3 regions of the Paenibacillus sp. MAH-35 genome follow, and region 3 is predicted to be linked to each of the others. Evidence: predicted binding sites of a transcription regulator. Region 3 holds the regulator's gene; each other region holds the start of a gene.
The links. The regulator LexA, encoded in region 3, represses DNA repair genes until DNA is damaged. The targets are predictions, from matches to a motif close to CGAACATATGTTCG.
Positions count from the first base shown of each region.

Region 1: the regulator LexA is predicted to act here: its motif matches at 1,634-1,647, upstream of recA (recombinase RecA).
Region 2: the regulator LexA is predicted to act here: its motif matches at 2,051-2,064, upstream of uvrB (excinuclease ABC subunit UvrB).

Region 1 covers NZ_JBYUPU010000011.1:16,524-19,808, reverse strand. Annotated here, with positions in the region: gene AC3Y2E_RS14025 (competence/damage-inducible protein A) at 155-1,405, shown strand; gene recA (recombinase RecA) at 1,720-2,772, shown strand; gene AC3Y2E_RS14015 (RecX family transcriptional regulator) at 2,869-3,285, shown strand, end outside.
Region 2 covers NZ_JBYUPU010000045.1:3,224-6,508, forward strand. Annotated here, with positions in the region: gene uvrB (excinuclease ABC subunit UvrB) at 1-1,964, opposite strand, end outside; gene AC3Y2E_RS29365 (flagellar motor protein) at 2,132-2,917, shown strand; gene AC3Y2E_RS29370 (flagellar motor protein MotB) at 2,910-3,285, shown strand, end outside.
Region 3 covers NZ_JBYUPU010000030.1:20,458-23,742, reverse strand. Annotated here, with positions in the region: gene AC3Y2E_RS24705 (extracellular solute-binding protein) at 1-729, opposite strand, end outside; gene lexA (transcriptional repressor LexA) at 1,078-1,701, shown strand; gene AC3Y2E_RS24695 (hypothetical protein) at 1,895-3,285, opposite strand, start outside.

The DNA.
Region 1 (3,285 bases), on a different contig from region 3:
AGCAATTTTTTTCGCAACGAAATGGACTTCAACTTTCATTAGTTTAACTTATATAGCAAACAACCGGTCGGTTTACCGCACCGGGTTGTTTTTCGGGGAGATAACCGGAGCCGGCAGGCTGGGAAGGCTTGGCGGCAGGAGAGGGAGAACGGATATGAGAGCGGAGATTATCGCGGTAGGCACGGAGCTGCTGCTCGGCCAGATTGTCAACACGAACGCCCAATACATAGCGCAAGGCTGCGCAGGCATAGGACTGAATGTGTATTACCAGACGGTCGTCGGGGATAACCGGGAGCGGCTGCGGCAGACGTTCGAGCTGGCGGCCTCGCGGGCGGACTTCGTCATCGTGACCGGAGGGCTGGGCCCGACGCAGGACGATCTGACGAAGGATGCGCTTGCGGAGCTTCTCGGATTGTCGATATCGATTCATCAACCGTCGATGGACAAAATCGTCTCGCTGTTCCGCGCTCGAGGAACGGAAATGGTGGAGAGCAACGCGAGACAAGCCAATCTGATCGAAGGCTGCGAGCCACTCTCCAACGACAACGGGCTTGCGGTAGGCGTCGCTTTGACGCATGAGGGGACGCATTATGTGCTGCTTCCCGGCCCGCCGAAGGAAATGAAGCCGATGTTCGACCGGTACGCGATCCCGTGGATCAGCTCGGTGATGGGTGATCAAGCGGCTCCCCTGCACTCGAAAATGCTCAAGTTCGCCGGGATCGGCGAGTCCAACCTGGAGCACCGGCTGATCGACCTGATCGAAGGCCAGCAGGACCCTACGATCGCTCCTTATGCGAAGGAAGGCGAAGTGAGCATCCGGCTGACGACGCGGGCCGTGACGGCCGAGGAAGCGCAGCGGAAGCTGGCGACAACCGAACGGGAAATCCGGAGCCGGGTCGGAGATCACATCTATGCCGATTCGGATGTGCCGATCGAACGTGTGATCGTATTGCAGCTTGCCGAAGCAGGCAAAACGCTGGCGCTTGCCGAAAGCTGTACGGGAGGGCTGGTCAGCGAGATGATCACCGAAGTAGCCGGCAGTTCTGCCGCTTACAAGGGTGGGATTGTCTGTTATACGAACGAAATCAAGCGGAACCTGTTAGGTGTACCGGCGGAACTGCTCGAAGGCGCCGGCGCGCCCGGCGCAGTCAGTGCCGAGACAGCTGTGCTGCTCGCCGAGCAGGTGATGGAGAGAATCGGCTCGGATTACGCGATCTCGGTTACGGGAGTAGCGGGGCCTGCTGAATCGGAAGGCAAGCCGGTAGGGCTCGTCTACATCGGTTTAGCCGAGCGCGGACGCGGCGCCGAAGCGGAGAAGCTTCAATTGTCGGGCAATCGCGAATCGATCCGGCTGAAGGCGGCCAAGCACGCTTTATACCGGCTGTGGCAGCGTCTTATAAAGTAAGCCGCGAGCGTCGTCTGCTCGGCGGCCCGGCAAAGTTTTTGTTGCCCGGGACGAGATCATGCGATATACTTGCAGTATTGTAGCGGAAGCACCGTAACATGGCCCTGGTAGCCTTGTTGCGGTGTTTTTTTGTCCGTTCGAAGCTCATACGCTTATCGGGCGGATACGTGCGAATACGGCTATTTGGCGGGACTGGAGATGGCCGCAGCGACTGTTCGCAAAAAAATGCGAATGTATGTTCGAAAAAATACTTGGCAAATGGGCGAAAAGAAGGTATCATAAGCTATAGAAACGATAAAAAGGAAGTGAGTAGGTTGTCAGATCGCCGCGCTGCGTTGGAAAATGCCCTGCGTCAAATTGAGAAGCAATTTGGCAAAGGATCGATTATGAAACTTGGTGAATCCACCCACATGCAGGTGGAGACCATCCCTACCGGAGCGCTTGCGCTCGATATCGCTATTGGGGTTGGCGGATTTCCGAGAGGAAGAATTATCGAAGTTTACGGACCGGAATCGTCAGGTAAAACGACAGTGGCGCTGCATGCGATCGCCGAAGTGCAGCGGGCCGGAGGACAAGCCGCCTTTATCGATGCCGAGCACGCTTTGGACCCGTTGTATGCAAGCAAGCTGGGTATTAACATCGACGAATTGCTGTTGTCACAGCCGGATACAGGCGAGCAGGCGCTCGAGATCGCGGAAGCGCTCGTTCGCAGCGGTGCGGTCGACATCATTGTTATTGACTCCGTAGCCGCTCTCGTACCGAAAGCGGAAATCGAAGGCGAGATGGGCGACTCCCACGTCGGCCTGCAAGCCCGGCTTATGTCCCAGGCGCTCCGGAAGCTGTCTGGTGCGATCAACAAGTCGAAGGTTATCGCGATCTTTATTAACCAGCTCCGTGAGAAGGTCGGCGTTATGTTTGGTAACCCGGAAACGACTCCGGGCGGACGCGCGCTGAAGTTCTATTCTTCCGTCCGGCTGGAAGTGCGCCGTGTCGAGACGATCAAGCAAGGCAATGACATGGTCGGCAACCGGACACGGATCAAGGTAGTTAAAAATAAAGTTGCTCCGCCATTTAAGCAAGCCGAGGTGGACATCATGTACGGGGAAGGCATCTCCCGCGAAGGCAGCATTGTGGATATCGGAACGGAGATGGATATCGTTAACAAAAGCGGCGCTTGGTATTCCTATGACGGCGAACGTCTTGGCCAGGGCCGCGAAAACGCAAAGCAGTTCCTTAAAGATAACCCGCAGATCGCTGCCGTTATCGAACAGAGGATCCGTGAGGCAAGCAATATGAACCAAGTTGGCGCTCAGATGGTTTCGTCGGATGACGACGAGGACGAAGATGAGCTGGCAGCGTTCGAATAACATCATGTGACGGCTGCATGACCGGATGCGCACCTTTGAATTTTGATAAGGTGCGTTTTCGGTTTTTGCGCTGTTTGGCTATCGGAAGGAGGCAGCATGAACAACACGGAATCCCTCATTACCGCTGTCGAAAGGCATCCGAGGAGGAACGGCCGGTATCTCATCTATCTGGACGGACAGCATGCGCTAACTGTCTACGAGGAAGTGCTGATCAAGCACCGGCTGCTGAAAGGGGAGCGGGTCGAGGCGGACAAGCTGCGCCGCGTGCTGGAGGACGAGGAGCAGCAGAGGGCATGGTCTGACGCCTTGAAGCATGTCGGCCGCCGGCCGAGGTCGGAGAAGGAGGTCCGGCAGTTTCTAAAGCGCAAGGAATATACGGAACCGCTGATTGACCGGATTATACAGCGGCTGAAGGAGCAGAGGTATCTCGACGACGCCGATTTTGCGGCATTATGGACGGAGCAGCGGATCTACTCGCAGAAAAAGGGCAGCAGGTGGGTAAAGCAGGAGCTG
Region 2 (3,285 bases), on a different contig from region 3:
CGCAGCTCGGCGGCACGTTCGAACTGCAAGCTTTTGGCAGCTTCCTTCATCTCCGCTTCGAGACGTTCGATCAGCGAGGCGCGGTCTTTCTTGGACATTTTCTCGGACTTCACGCCGGCCAGATAGTCCGCCTTCTGCTCCGCCACCTTCGTGGCCTCGATAACATCGTGCACCCGCTTCTGGATCGTCTGCGGCGTGATGCCGTGCTTCTCGTTGAACTCGATCTGGATCGCGCGCCGCCGCTCGGTCTCGCGGATGGCCCGGTCCATCGAATCTGTCCGCTTGTCCCCGTACATAATAACCCGGCCGTTCGCGTTCCGCGCCGCCCGTCCGATCGTCTGAATGAGCGACCGTTCGGCACGCAGAAACCCTTCCTTATCCGCATCCAATATGGCGACGAGGGATACTTCCGGCAAGTCCAGCCCTTCCCGCAGCAGGTTGATGCCCACCAGCACATGGAACGTGCCGAGCCGCAATTCGCGCAGCAGCTGCATCCGTTCAAACGTCTTGACATCGGAATGGAGATAACGGACCTTAATGCCGAGCTCTTTGAAATAATCCGTCAAATCCTCCGACATTTTCTTCGTCAGCGTCGTGACGAGCACCCGCTCGTCCTTGGCGATCCGCTCGTTGATCTCGCCGATCAGATCGTCGATCTGTCCCTTCGTCGGGCGCACCTCGATAATCGGATCGAGAAGACCTGTCGGCCGGATGATCTGCTGCACCATCGTCGGGCAGCTCTCAAGCTCATACGGGCCCGGCGTAGCCGAGACGAAGATCGCCTGGCTGATCTTCTGCTCGAACTCCTCGAATCGCAGCGGCCGGTTATCCAGCGCCGACGGCAGCCGGAAGCCGTGATCGACCAGCACTTCCTTCCGCGCCCGGTCGCCGTTGTACATCGCGCGGATTTGCGGAAGCGATACATGTGATTCGTCAACGATAACCAGCATATCGTCGGGGAAATAGTCCAGCAGCGTATACGGCGTAGCGCCGCGTTCGCGGAACGTAAGCGGGCCGGAGTAGTTCTCGATGCCGGAGCAGAACCCCATCTCGTGCATCATCTCCAGATCGTACCGGGTCCGCTGCTCCAGCCGCTGAGCCTCCAGCAGCTTGTTCTCGGAACGAAGCTCTTCGAGCCGCTCCTCCAGCTCGCGCTCGATGTCCACCAGCGCCTTCTTCATCGTATCCTCATGGGTGACGAAGTGAGACGCCGGGAAGATCGCCACATGATCCCGCTCGCCGAGAATCTCTCCGGTCAGCACGTCGATTTCAGTAATCCGCTCGATCTCGTCGCCGAACAGCTCGATGCGAATCGCCTGCTCGCCTCTCGAAGCCGGGAAAATCTCGATAACGTCGCCCCGAACGCGGAACGTCCCGCGGACGAAGTTAAGATCGTTCCGCGCGTACTGGATATCGACCAGCTTGTGCAAAATCTCGTTGCGCGGTCGTTCCATCCCCGTCCTCAGCGACAAGACGAGATTTCGGTACTCCATCGGGGAACCGAGACCGTAAATGCACGATACGCTGGCAACGATGATTACGTCGCGGCGTTCGAACAACGAACTGGTTGCGGAGTGGCGGAGCTTGTCGATCTCATCGTTAATACTGGAATCTTTCTCAATGTACGTATCGCTCGAAGGAATATACGCCTCCGGCTGGTAGTAGTCGTAATAACTGACAAAATACGACACGGCGTTATGGGGAAAAAACTCCTGGAACTCGCTGCAAAGCTGAGCCGCCAGCGTCTTGTTATGCGCAATAACAAGCGTCGGGCGGTTCACCCGGGCGATCACCTGGGCGGCCGTAAACGTCTTCCCCGTGCCGGTCGCGCCAAGCAGCGTCTGATATCTCTTGCCCTCCTGCAGTCCGCGGACAAGCTCGTCAATAGCCCCAGGCTGATCGCCTTGAGGCTGGAATGGAGAAACCAGTTGAAACGGTTTGTTGTGGAGCACGATATCGCTCATCGCTTTATCCCTCGCTCTGGGTCTTTCGACTCTATTGACTCTTTCTTCAATTACCGATATATGGTGTGACATGCGACAGGGTCTACCGAATGTTTGTTCTCATCAGATATTATACTTCTTTTTCCGAATTGTTGCAAATTTTCAAACAAAGGGTGTGGGTCTGTTTCATGGATTTAACTACGATTCTAGGCATAATACTTGGCCTGCTGGCATTGGTGGGAGGTTTCCTGCTGGATGGAGGCCATATCAACGGTCTGCTCGTATTAAGTGCCGCCATTATCGTGTTCGGAGGCACGATCGGCGCGGTTGTCGTCAGCTTCCCGAAATCGCAGCTGAAGCAGATCCCGAAAGCACTCCGCATGGCGTTCAGCGAAAGGAAAACAAAACCGGAGCAGCTGATCGAGGAGCTGGTCGAGATGGCGGTTATCGCCCGCCGGGAGGGCGTGCTTGCCATAGAAGACCGCGCTCAGCAGCACCCGAACGTTTTTCTCAGGGACGGATTGCAGATGGTGGTCGACGGCACGGACCCGGATCTGATCCGGCAAATTCTCGAAGTTGAGATCGAAGCGAAAGAAAAGCTGCATGCCAGCTTTGCGAAAATATTCGAAGCCGCCGGAGGTTACGCTCCGACGATGGGGATTATCGGTACGGTCATGGGTCTGATCCACGTCCTGAGCAACATGTCCGATCCCGAATCGCTCGCCGGATCGATTGCCGTAGCGTTCGCAGCCACCTTGTACGGCGTCGCCAGCGCGAACGTCATCTACCTGCCGATCGGCAGCAAGATCAAAGTCCGCAGCGAAGAGCAAATCGCCGAGATGGAGATGATGCTCGAAGGGCTGCTCGCCCTGCAGGCGGGACATAACCCGCAGATGATCCAGAAAAAGCTGACGTCCTTCCTGCTGCTCGACACGGAAGCGCAAGTTCGGAAGGAAGCGAACGCCGATGGCTAGGAGACGCAAGCAGCCGTCCGGTTCCCATTCCAGCAGCGAGCGATGGCTGATCACCTATGCCGACCTGATTACGCTGCTGATGATTTTTTTCGTCATCCTGTATGCGATGAGCAAGATCGACTCGGCCAAATACGACACGTTGTCCAGAGCGCTGCAGATGCAGTTCAACGACGGCTCCTCGGTCATCCCGAAAGGGACCGGCATTATGGGCGAGGCGATTCCCGGGGACCCGAAGTCCGGAGACCAGACGCAGCAGCAGCCGGAATCCAAGACGGAGCCAAACTCCGATCCCGAGAAAGAAAAAGAGAAGGAATTGCAAAATTTGCTGAAAATCGTTCAGCAATATATTGCCGATCAGCATCTGGAGG
Region 3 (3,285 bases):
CCAGCGGTTTTCATTCAGCAAATAAAAGGCGAATCCGAATCTCCCGTTCCCGTTCGTAAGCTCGATGGCGTTGCGGACCAGGTCGTCCCAGGTCCAGCTGCCGTCCGGCTCGGCCAAGCCCCGTTCGCGGAAATGCCGCTTATTGTAACAAAGCACGATCGGGGAAAAGATGATCGGGTACACATAATGCATCCCGCCGTCCTTGAACAGTCCCGAAAGGAACGGGTAGATCTCCCGCTTCTCCGGCAAAGGGGCGAACAGGGGAAGATGACCACTCTCTTTCATCCGCTGAAATTGAAGGTGGTTGATGACGATCGCATCGAATTCCGCCAGCTTCCGCTGGTCGCCCGGTCCGCCGAGATCCGATACAAACGGCACAAACTCAAGCTCGATCCAAGGATAGCGCTTACAAAAAAGCTCGGCGAGTCCGGATAATTTCATGTTGACCTCATCCGTACGGTTAATCCCGACGGTCAGACGAACCGTCTCCCGCTTCGCCAGCACCCGGCTGCCAACCCGCGGGATCTTCTCGATCCAGCCTTCCGCATTCAGTATGTCCAGCCCTTTGCGCACCGACTTGTTGCTTAATCTGAACATCTTCGCCTGCTCAAGCTCCGAAGGCAAGTAGTCGCCGGTTGCATACTTTCCTTCCAGAATGTCTGCTCGCAGCGTCTGTACCATATGATCCAGCTGTTTCTGAAATTGCTCATGCGTCGGTTTTTTCTTCAATCACCGGTCCTCCTTTGCTGCACCGTATATCTCCCCCTACATCGGCCTTATCCCATCCGGAACACCTCCTCTCCTTCTGCGGTCGGATCTGATGTATATAACAACTACAATAACATACATTACAGAATGCTATAATTGTTATATTTTTCTTGATTTCATTATAAAATGGCCCAATATAGGAGTCAACGATATCATGTACACTACAAACGAATACTTTATATACATCAGAACGACATGTTACCGGATGGTTGAATTGTTCAAGACCTATACTCGAACTTATGTTTGTACGAACTCGAGTTCTGTGGTATAATTTACCCATATAAAATGTCCGTAATGGGAGTGATGATCGTGAGCAAGGTTTCCAATCGCCAACAAGCGATACTGGAATTTATCAAGAACGAAGTACGCGATAAAGGCTACCCGCCTTCCGTAAGGGAAATCGGCGAAGCCGTCGGGCTTGCGTCCAGCTCTACCGTACACGGTCATTTGGACCGGCTCGAGAAGAAAGGTTACATCCGCAGAGACCCGACCAAGCCTAGAGCGATCGAGGTGCTCAGCGCCCATGACGAATCCGCCTCCGTATTTTCCTTCTCGATTGCGCGTGTACCGGTAGTCGGCAAAGTAACGGCAGGTATGCCGATTACGGCAACCGAGAATATCGAAGAGTATTTCCCGCTTCCGAGTCATTTCGTCGGCGACCACAGCGTATTCATGCTTCGCGTCGTCGGAGAAAGTATGATCGAAGCCGGCATTCACCATAACGACTACGTTATCGTTAAGCAGCAGCCGACCGCGAACAACGGCGATATCGTCGTCGCCATGACCGAAGATGACGAAGCGACCGTCAAGACGTTTTACAAGGAGCGCGACCATATTCGGCTCCAGCCGGAGAATCCGTCTATGGACCCGATTCGTCTCCGCAACGTAACGATCCTGGGGAAAGTAATCGGATTGTTCCGCGACATTCACTAAGTCTCATGTTGGCTCGCCCCTCTTACGGGACGAGCCATAATCCGTACGCCAAGAGAGCCCTGCCGGATATCCGGTCAGGGCTCTGGCTGTCTAATCGCACTGACAGCTGTCTTGCGCACCTTGTATTTCGTGATACATGCGCTGTCCGGCCGCAGCCAGATCCCCACGACCGGCTCGCTCGGGGTAGCGGGGATCAGTGTACTTTCAAGATCGCATAGCCATGGCCGGCAGTAATACTGAAGGTAATGCCGTCGCTGTCTACTATATCGTTATGAAGCGTAAAGTTTACGTGATCGATCACAGATACGGTTTTCCCTATATGTTCGGGGAGCTTGAGATTCGCTCCGGTAACGGGGACGTGGTAATCGATGTACACATATGTATCTTTGTCGTCTTGAACTACGCTTAGATTGGTGGCTTGCCCCGCCTCAACCGGCGACAAGTAGTTCCGGTATCCCATGAACGTTTTGTAGTCCCCGGCATTTAAGATCAGTCCGCTCATCGCGATCGGATAGCTTTTCCTCGTGCTGCGCATATCCCAGCCTCTCGATGTTTGAGCCGCCCGATCGGCGTTTTTGCTGTTCGTTTTGTCGACGATATATCCCATTGTAAAACCGACCTTCCCCAACCCGCTGCCGTCCCGCAGCCAGTCGACATATCGGTTGGGAGGCTTGGCCGGGTCAGCATAATCGGATGGGCCATATACGAGATTCATACTGTAACCGGTCATATCCACTATATTTTGAAAATCCTGCCCGCTTTTGATCTTCACATCCGGCATATAACGGCTGAGCGTATGACCGGACAAACTCATCGGCATCGACTGCAGAAAGCCGCAGTCCATGACTTGCAGCTTCTGCAAAGCCTTGAAGTTATGGGAGATATGACAGCGGCCGCCCTTCCTGAACGTATACACGATCGAGAGCCGAACAGCCCCCGCTACCGAATCGTTCACATAACTCACTCCCGGATGGGATTGCGCGAAATCTATGATCGCCCTATAGTCCATAATGCAATAAGATTCGTGCACCTTCAGAACTGTACCCGAGAACATCCCGTCCTCCGTAATTTCCTTGCCGTCCAGCAAATATTGCACCTTTATGTTGTTGATGGACGGATAGAGCTGAGCCCCCGGTACAAGGACGCTGACGTTCACCGGCTGTGTATGGACGGCACCGCTTACAGGAGTGAGATCTTGCCCGGGTTGGGCAAGCAGAGCGGATACGATCCCGTTCGTCACCGTATACGGGCACCCCCATGTAAGATGATCGCCGTTTACGTCCAGCAGCGTGTAGGTTGTCGTACCATCCGTCCATTGCGATCCCAGATCGTCCGCCGTTTTGTCGTGTCCGGCCATGGACACCTTCACTACACACGTATACCCGTGGTTCGCCCCTACCGTATTGAATGTACGAACAGGCGTAATATCGTCATGGTTGGCATGGATGATCTCAGGCCCGATTCGAGTCCGGATAAAGTTAAAGCTGCCATTTCGGGAACCGCTCCGCGACGTCTCGATCGTAATCGTATGTGCATCGTCAAAGCGGCTTGAGATATGAAAAAACTCCCCGCTTTTGGTCACCC